One region of the Gordonia sp. VNK21 genome, then DNA from elsewhere that is predicted to be linked to it. Evidence: riboswitches for the same ligand, from Rfam matches in the RefSeq annotation. Region 1 holds a riboswitch; the other holds the start of a gene.
What was found. Region 1 has a riboswitch for cobalamin ahead of metE (5-methyltetrahydropteroyltriglutamate--homocysteine S-methyltransferase). Riboswitches for the same ligand answer to the same signal wherever they lie in the genome.
Positions count from the first base shown of each region.

Region 2: it holds a riboswitch for cobalamin, as region 1 does, so the genes downstream of both, ACJMNC_RS10650 (cobaltochelatase subunit CobN) here and metE (5-methyltetrahydropteroyltriglutamate--homocysteine S-methyltransferase) in region 1, are expected to answer to the same signal.

Region 1 is NZ_JBJURU010000007.1:119,620-123,343, forward strand. It holds gene ACJMNC_RS09470 (carboxyl transferase domain-containing protein) at 1-1,240, shown strand, start outside; gene ACJMNC_RS09475 (NTP transferase domain-containing protein) at 1,276-1,848, opposite strand; cobalamin riboswitch at 2,022-2,242, shown strand; gene metE (5-methyltetrahydropteroyltriglutamate--homocysteine S-methyltransferase) at 2,367-3,724, shown strand, end outside.
Region 2 is NZ_JBJURU010000008.1:152,560-156,283, reverse strand. It holds gene ACJMNC_RS10650 (cobaltochelatase subunit CobN) at 1-2,513, opposite strand, end outside; cobalamin riboswitch at 2,550-2,684, opposite strand; gene ACJMNC_RS10645 (DUF6319 family protein) at 2,691-3,434, shown strand; gene cobG (precorrin-3B synthase) at 3,431-3,724, shown strand, end outside.

The DNA.
Region 1 (3,724 bases):
CGTGGTGGCCGGCATCAACGTCGGCGGGCAGGCCTACTGGAACGCCGAGGCCACCATGCTCATGCACACCAAGGGCATTCTGGTGATGACCCCGGATTCGTCGATGGTGCTCACCGGCAAGAACGCGCTGGACTTCTCCGGCGGCGTCTCGGCCGAGGACAACTTCGGGATCGGCGGCCACGACCGGGTGATGGGCCCGAACGGCGAGGCGCAGTACTGGGCGCCCAACCTGACGGCGGCGATCGGTGTGGTGATGAGCCACTACGAGCACACCTACGTGCTGCCCGGCGAGTCCGGTCCGCGGACCGCGGCCACCGCCGACCCGGCCGACCGCGACATCTCGGACTACCCGCACGAGCTCGAGGGCAGCGAGTTCGCCACCGTCGGCGAGATCTTCTCGGCGACCGCCAACCCGGATCGCAAGAAGCCGTTCGCCATCCGCTCGGTGATGAACGCCGTGCTCGACCAGGATCAGGCGGCGCTCGAGCGGTGGGCCGGGATGGCCGACGCCGAGACCGTCGTCGTCCAGGACGCGCATCTGGGCGGGCATCCGGTGACCCTGATCGGGATCGAGTCCACACCGGTTCCCCGGCGCGGCTTCGTGCCGGCCGACGGTCCGGACACCTTCAGCGCCGGCACCCTGTTCCCGCAGTCGTCGAAGAAGGCGGCCCGGGCGATCAATGCGGCGAGCGGCAACCGCCCGGTGGTGGTGCTGGCCAATCTGTCCGGCTTCGACGGCTCTCCCGAGTCGCTGCGCAAGCTGCAGCTCGAGTACGGCGCCGAGATCGGCCGGGCCATCATCAACTTCGACGGCCCGATCGTCTTCACGGTGATCTCCCGGTACCACGGCGGCGCATTCGTGGTCTTCTCCAAGGCCCTGAACCCGAATATGACGGTGCTGGCCATCGAGGGCTCGTTCGCCTCGGTGCTCGGCGGCGCGCCCGCCGCGGCCGTCGTCTTCGCCGGCGACGTCCGCACCCGCACGGAGAACGATCCGCGGATCCAGGCGCTGCAGACCCGGCTCGAGACCGCCTCGGACACCGAGTTCAACGACATCTCCGCCGAGCTCGAGGAGATGCGGGCCACGGTCCGCGCCGAGAAGCTCGCCGAGGTGGCCGCCGAATTCGACGCGGTGCACAGCATCGAGCGCGCGGTGAAGGTCGGTTCCGCCGACGCCATCATCAGCGCCGCCGAGCTCCGGCCCCGCATCATCGAGGCGATCGAGAACCACACCGCCTGACCCGCCTCATCCCCTGATCGTGCCGGACCGGGCGGTCAGGGGGTGGAGGTGAGGTCGCTGCAGTCCACCTGCGCGAGGGCGGCGGCGTTGTGGTCCAGGTATGCCACGGCGCCGCCGGCCTGCGCCACCAGCTCGGCGGCCTGAGCGAGCATGCCTGCGCCCACGTACACCGGCTGGGAGGGCCGGCCGTTCCAGGTGGCCCGGGCCATCGTGTCCCGGCTGCCGCCGGCGGCGGCGAGCACCCGTCGCACCCCCACCTCGCCGAGCACCGGGGCGTCCACCGTCTGCAGCAGCACCCCGGCCAGATCCGGCCGGCTGCGGGCGAAGTCGATGGCCGCACCGACGGATTCGTCGAGCGCCTCGAACCAGCCGGGCAGATAGAAGGTGGTCGACGAGTCGGTCGGCGGCACCACCAGCCGGGAACCGAGGACCACGTACAACTCGTCGCAACCGCCGGCCGAGAGATCGTCGAGCAGGATCCTCAGGCGTTCGTTCTGCGGGACCTCGTCGTCGACGGGCGCGGCGCTCTCGTCGCCGCGGGCGACCAGCACGATGCCGGCGATCGGTTCGATCCGGTCACCGGACGCCGTCGTGCCGTTCAGTCTCATACCGCTTCCGACCCTACGCCGAAGCCTGCGCAGACGGTACGCCGCGGCGCGTCCGGGGCAAGAGTTAAACCCACCGGCGGGCGCGATGTGCCCGCCGGGGCGGCAGACCATTACACTCGGGGTCGCGATTGGTTTCGCCCGGTGCGCGCACATTCAAGGAGCCCCTTCAGTGCGTGCCGGGCACCGAGCCGGGTCGCCGCCTGCGGCGGCGGCATCGGCGAGAGGGAATCCGGTGAGAATCCGGAGCTGACCCGCAGCGGTATACCGGAACGATCGCCGTCACCAGCACTGGGAGCCGGAAGCCTCTGGACTCCTGGGAAGCGACGGCCAGTAGGAGCACCAGTTCGGTGCGCGCCGGTGAGCCCGAAGACCTGCCTGTCGTACCGGATGCGCCGCGTCCGGTGACTGTCCGCCTCGTGGAATGGGCGATGTCGAAGGGCTGTACACGTCGAACGGGCTCCTCGACATCCCCTGTGAGGGCGGTGGTCATCACCACTGTTTGCAGGAGAGAACTGACAATGCGTTTTTCCGCCACTGTCCCGGGTATTGCGCGCATCGGCGCCTACCGGGAACTGAAGAGGGCCGTCGAAGGTTACTGGGCCGGCCGCATCGACCGCACCGCGCTCGAGGAGGTCGCCGCCCGGATCCGCCGCACCGGCTGGCAGGAGCTGCTCACCGCCGGACTGGACTCCATTCCGGTCAACACCTTCTCGTACTACGACCAGATGCTCGACACCGCCGCCCTGCTGGGCGCGCTCCCGCCGCGGGTGGCCGGCATCGACGACGACCTCGACCGCTACTTCGCCGCCGCGCGCGGCGGTGACGGCGTCACCCCCCTCGAGATGACCAAGTGGTTCGACACCAACTACCACTACCTGGTGCCGGAGATCGGCCCGGACACCGTCTTCTCCCTCCACCCGGACAAGGTGCTCGGCGAGCTCGCCGAGGCCACCGCGCAGGGCATCCCGGCACGGCCGGTGGTGATCGGGCCGATCACCTTCCTCGGACTGTCGAAGGCCGTCGGCGGCGGCGCCGATCCGCTGACCCGGATCGACGAGCTGCTGCCGCTCTACCGCGAGCTGCTCGGCGCCCTGAAGCAGGCCGGCGCTCAGTGGGTGCAGATCGACGAGCCGATCCTGGTCACCGACGCCCATGACGGTCTGCCGGACCTCGCCGAGCGCATCTACACCGAGCTCTCGGCCGTCCCGGAGCGTCCGGAACTGCTGGTGCAGACCTACTTCGGCGATGCCCGCGAGGCCCTGGCCGCGCTCGGCCGGACCGGTGTCGAGGCCGTCGGCGTGGACCTGGTCTACGGCTCGGCCGAGACCGTCGCCGCCGCCGGTCTGGGCGAGAAGCTGGTCGTCGCCGGGGTGGTGGACGGCCGCAACATCTGGCGTACCGATCTCGACGCCGCCCTCGAGACCCTTACCGGCCTGTCCGGCGCGGTCGGCGCCCTGGCGGTGTCCACCTCGTGTTCGACCCTGCACGTGCCCTATTCGCTTGAGCCGGAGACCGACCTCGACGACGCGCTGCGCGGCTGGCTCGCCTTCGCCTCGGAGAAGTTCGCCGAGGTCGTGGCCCTCTCCCGGGCCCTCGAGCACGGCCGGGCCTACCAGGCCAAGGCCTTCGACGCCGCCCGCGATGCGCTGGCGAGCCGGACCACCGATCCGCGCGTGCACGTCGCGGCCGTGCGGGATCGGCTCGCCGCGCTGACCCCGGCCGACTTCGCCCGCCCGGAGGCGGCCGGACGCCGGGAGAGCCAGCAGGCCTCGCTGGGGCTGCCGCAGCTGCCGACCACCACCATCGGCTCGTTCCCGCAGACCGTCGACATCCGCAAGGCCCGGCAGGCGCTGCGCAAGGGCGAGATCGACGGCGA
Region 2 (3,724 bases), on a different contig from region 1:
AGCGAGTCGGCCATCGCCCGGCCGGTCTCGGCGGCAAGCGCACTGGGCACCGCCTTGGGATCGACGGAGTAGAAGTTGCGTCCGGTGGGCAGCACGTTGATCAGGCCGCGCAGCGGCGAACCGCTCGGACCGGCCGGGATGAACCCCCCGGCCAGGGCGTGCAGCACCCGGTCGATCTCGCAGTCGGTGGCCCGCAGCCGCGGCACCACCTCGTTGCCGGCGAAGGCCAGGATCTGCCGCACCGCCTCCGGCCGGCCTTCGGCCGCCTCGGCGACGGCCTGATCGGACCAGCCGCCGTCCGCGCACCGGGTGACCAGCTCGCGGGCGATCGCCTCGATACGGTCCACCTCGCCGCGCGCCGAGCCGTTCTCCACCAGGCCGAGGGCCTCACGCAGGCCGGGCAGGGTCTGCGCGCCGCCCCACAGCTGGCGGGCCCGGAGCATGGCCAGCACCAGGTCCACCTCCATCTGCGGGTCCGGGGCCTGCCCCAGCACGTGCAGCCCGTCGCGGATGGCGGCGTCCTTGATCTCGCACAACCAGCCGTCGACGTGCAGCAGCATGTCGTCGAAGACCTCTTCGTCGGGACGCTCGGTCAGGCCCAGGTCGTGGTCCATCTTGGCCGCGGTGAGCAGCGTCCAGATCTGCTGCCGGATGGCCGGCAGCTTGGCCGGGTCGAGGGCCGAGATGTTGGCGTGCTCGTCGAGCAGCTGCTCGAGCCGGTTGATGTCGCCGTAGCTCTCGGCGCGCGCCATCGGCGGAATCAGATGGTCGACGAGTACCGCATGCGCCCGCCGTTTGGCCTGGGTGCCTTCGCCCGGATCATTGACCAGGAACGGGTAGATCAGCGGCAGATCGCCGAGTGCCGCGTCGGTGCCGCAGTCGGCGGACATCCCCAGGGTCTTACCCGGCAGCCATTCGAGGTTGCCGTGTTTGCCGATGTGCACGATCGCGTCGGCGCCGAAGCCCCAGCCGTCGGTGTCGGTGCGTGAGGCCAGCCAGCGGTAGCTCGCCAGGTAGTGGTGGCTCGGCGGCAGATCGGGGTCGTGGTAGATCGCCACCGGGTTCTCGCCGAAGCCGCGCGGCGGCTGCACCAGCAGGACGACGTTGCCGAAGGTCATGGCGGCGATGACGATCTCGCCGGCCGGATCGGCGCTGCGGTCCACGAACAGCTCCCCCGGCGGCGGGCCCCAGTGCTCGACGACGTCCTCGCGCAGCTGCTGCGGCAGCCGGTCGAACCAGGCGGTGTAGTCGGCGGCGCCCACCCGGATCGGGTTGGCGGCCAGGGCCTCTTCGGTCAGCCAGTCCTGGTCCTGCCCGCCGGCGTCGATCAGCGCGTGCATCAGCGCATCCGGATCGTCGTCGTCCGGGGTCTCGCCGAGACCGGCGATCGCGCCGGGTTCGCCGATGTCGTAGCCGGCCGCCCGCAGCGCCCGCAGCAGATGCACCAGCGACCGCGGGGTGTCCAGGCCGACGGCGTTGCCGATCCGGGCGTGTTTGGTGGGATAGGCCGACAGCAGCAGCGCCAGCCGCTTCTCCGGCGGCGCGATGTGCCGTAACCGGGCGTGCGCGAGTGCGATCCCGGCGACCCGGGCGCAGCGTTCGCGGTCCGGTGCGTAATACGGCAGACCGTTCTCGTCGAACTCCTTGAACGAGAAGGGCACGGTGATGATGCGGCCGTCGAACTCGGGCACCGCCACCTGGGAAGCCACGTCCAGCGGAGACATGCCGTCGTCGCTGGCCGCCCAGTCCTCCCGCGATCCGGTCAGGCACAGTCCCTGCAGGATCGGGATGTCCAGGGCGGCAAGACGTTCGACGTTCCAGGCCTCGTCGTCGCCGCCGGCGCCCGCGGTGGCCGGCGTGGTGCCGCCGGCGGCCAGCACCGTGACGATCAGCGCGTCGTAACCGCCGAGGTGCTCGATCAGCTCGTCCGGCGCGGCGCGCAGTGAGGCGCAGAAGACGCCTTCGGCGCGGCCGCCGGCCGTCTCGATCGCATCGCAGAGAGCGGCGACGTAGTCGGTGTTGCCGGCCAGGTGCTGGGCGCGGTAGTAGAGCACCCCGATCCGCGGCCGGTCCTCGGCCGGGGCCGCCGGGCGATCGAGCAGCCCCCAGGCCGGCGTCTGCACCGGCGGCTCGAAACCGAGCCCGGTGAGCAGCACCGTGTCGGAGAGGAAGTTGTGCACCGCGAGCAGGTTGTCCCGTCCGCCGGCCACGAAATAGCTGTGCGCCTGGGCCGCGACCCCGGCGGGCACCGTCGACAGCGCCATCAGATCCGGGTCCGGGTTGAGTTCACCGGAGAGCACCACCACCGGCGCCGGACCGGCCAGCACCGCCTCGAGGCCCTCCTCCCAGGCTCGCTTGCCGCCCAGGATACGCACCACCACCAGGTCGGCGTCGGCGATCAGGCCGGGCACCTCGTCGAGCAGCAGCCGGGCGGGATTGGCGACGGTGTAGTCGGCGCCGCTGGTGGCGGCGGTACGCAGATCGGTGTCCGAGGTGGACAGCAGGGTGATCACGGCGATACTCGGCTCTCTGCCGGGGATGCGCGCCCGGCGTGGTCGGTGGTGATCGGCGGGTCTGGCTCCGGGCTCCGCGAGGGAGGCCCACACAGTGGCGCGACCGCGCCGGAATCGCACCGGCTTCCGCGTCGATCTTCTCGGCGATCAGCTTAGGCGATGTGGGAAAATCGGGACATGCCCCCACGCCGCCGCTCCCCGCACGCACCGTCGCTCACTCCCGAGGATCTCGCCGCGCTCACCGAAGCCGTGGCTCAGGGCCGCCGGGCCACCGTCTATCTGCGGGAGGGCACCCCGAGTCTGGGGCTCGAACCGGGCAGCTCGGCCCGGGTGATCTCGGTGTCGGGAACCACGCTGCTGCTCAAACCGCGTGGGGTGAACGACGAGCTGCCGTTCGAGGCCGACGAGGTGCGGATGACCCGCACCGCCCCTGAACCGCCGGCGAGGAGTCCGAAGAAGAAGGCGGCCCCGACGAAGACGGCGGCTCCGAAGAAGTCTGCGGCCCCGAAGAAGACACCGAGTCCGACGAAGACTGCGGCCCCGAAAGCCGCGGCCCCGAAAACTGCGGCCCCGAAGACCGCCGCGGCACCGGTCCGGGCCGCGAAGCCGCCGGCACGCCCGGCCGCCGGTGGCCGGCGCGCCCCCTCGGCGGTCACGGTCACGATCTTCGGTTCGTCGGACAACCAGTGGTCGGTGGCGGTCGGCCGGGGCGGGCGCAAACCGCCGCGGTCCCGGCCGGTGACCCCTGAGGCGGTGGACGCGGCGCTGGCGGCGCTCGGCGACGACGCCGCCTTAGCGGCCGGTTCGGCGGTGCTCAACCATGCCCGCGAGGCGGCGCAGCGGCGCGTCGAGGAGCTCGCCGCCGAACTCGAGGCCGCCCGCCGGACCCTCTACGAGCTCGGCGGGGAGCCGTCGTCGTGACCGCCGCCCCCGACCGCTGCCCGGGCGTCTTCCGGACGCACACCGCCGCCGACGGCGAGCTGGCGCGGATCCGGGTGCCCGGCGGGGTGATCGACGCGCCCGCACTCGAGGCCCTCGCCGGCGCGGCCGAGGAGTTCGGCGACGGCGCCGTGGAGATCACGGTGCGCGGCAATCTGCAGGTGCGGGGAATCGCCGCCGATGCGGTGCCGGCGTTCGCCGCGGCGATGAGCGCGGCCGGTCTGACCGCCGACGCCGAGCACGACCGGGTGCGCAATGTGGCGCTCTCGCCG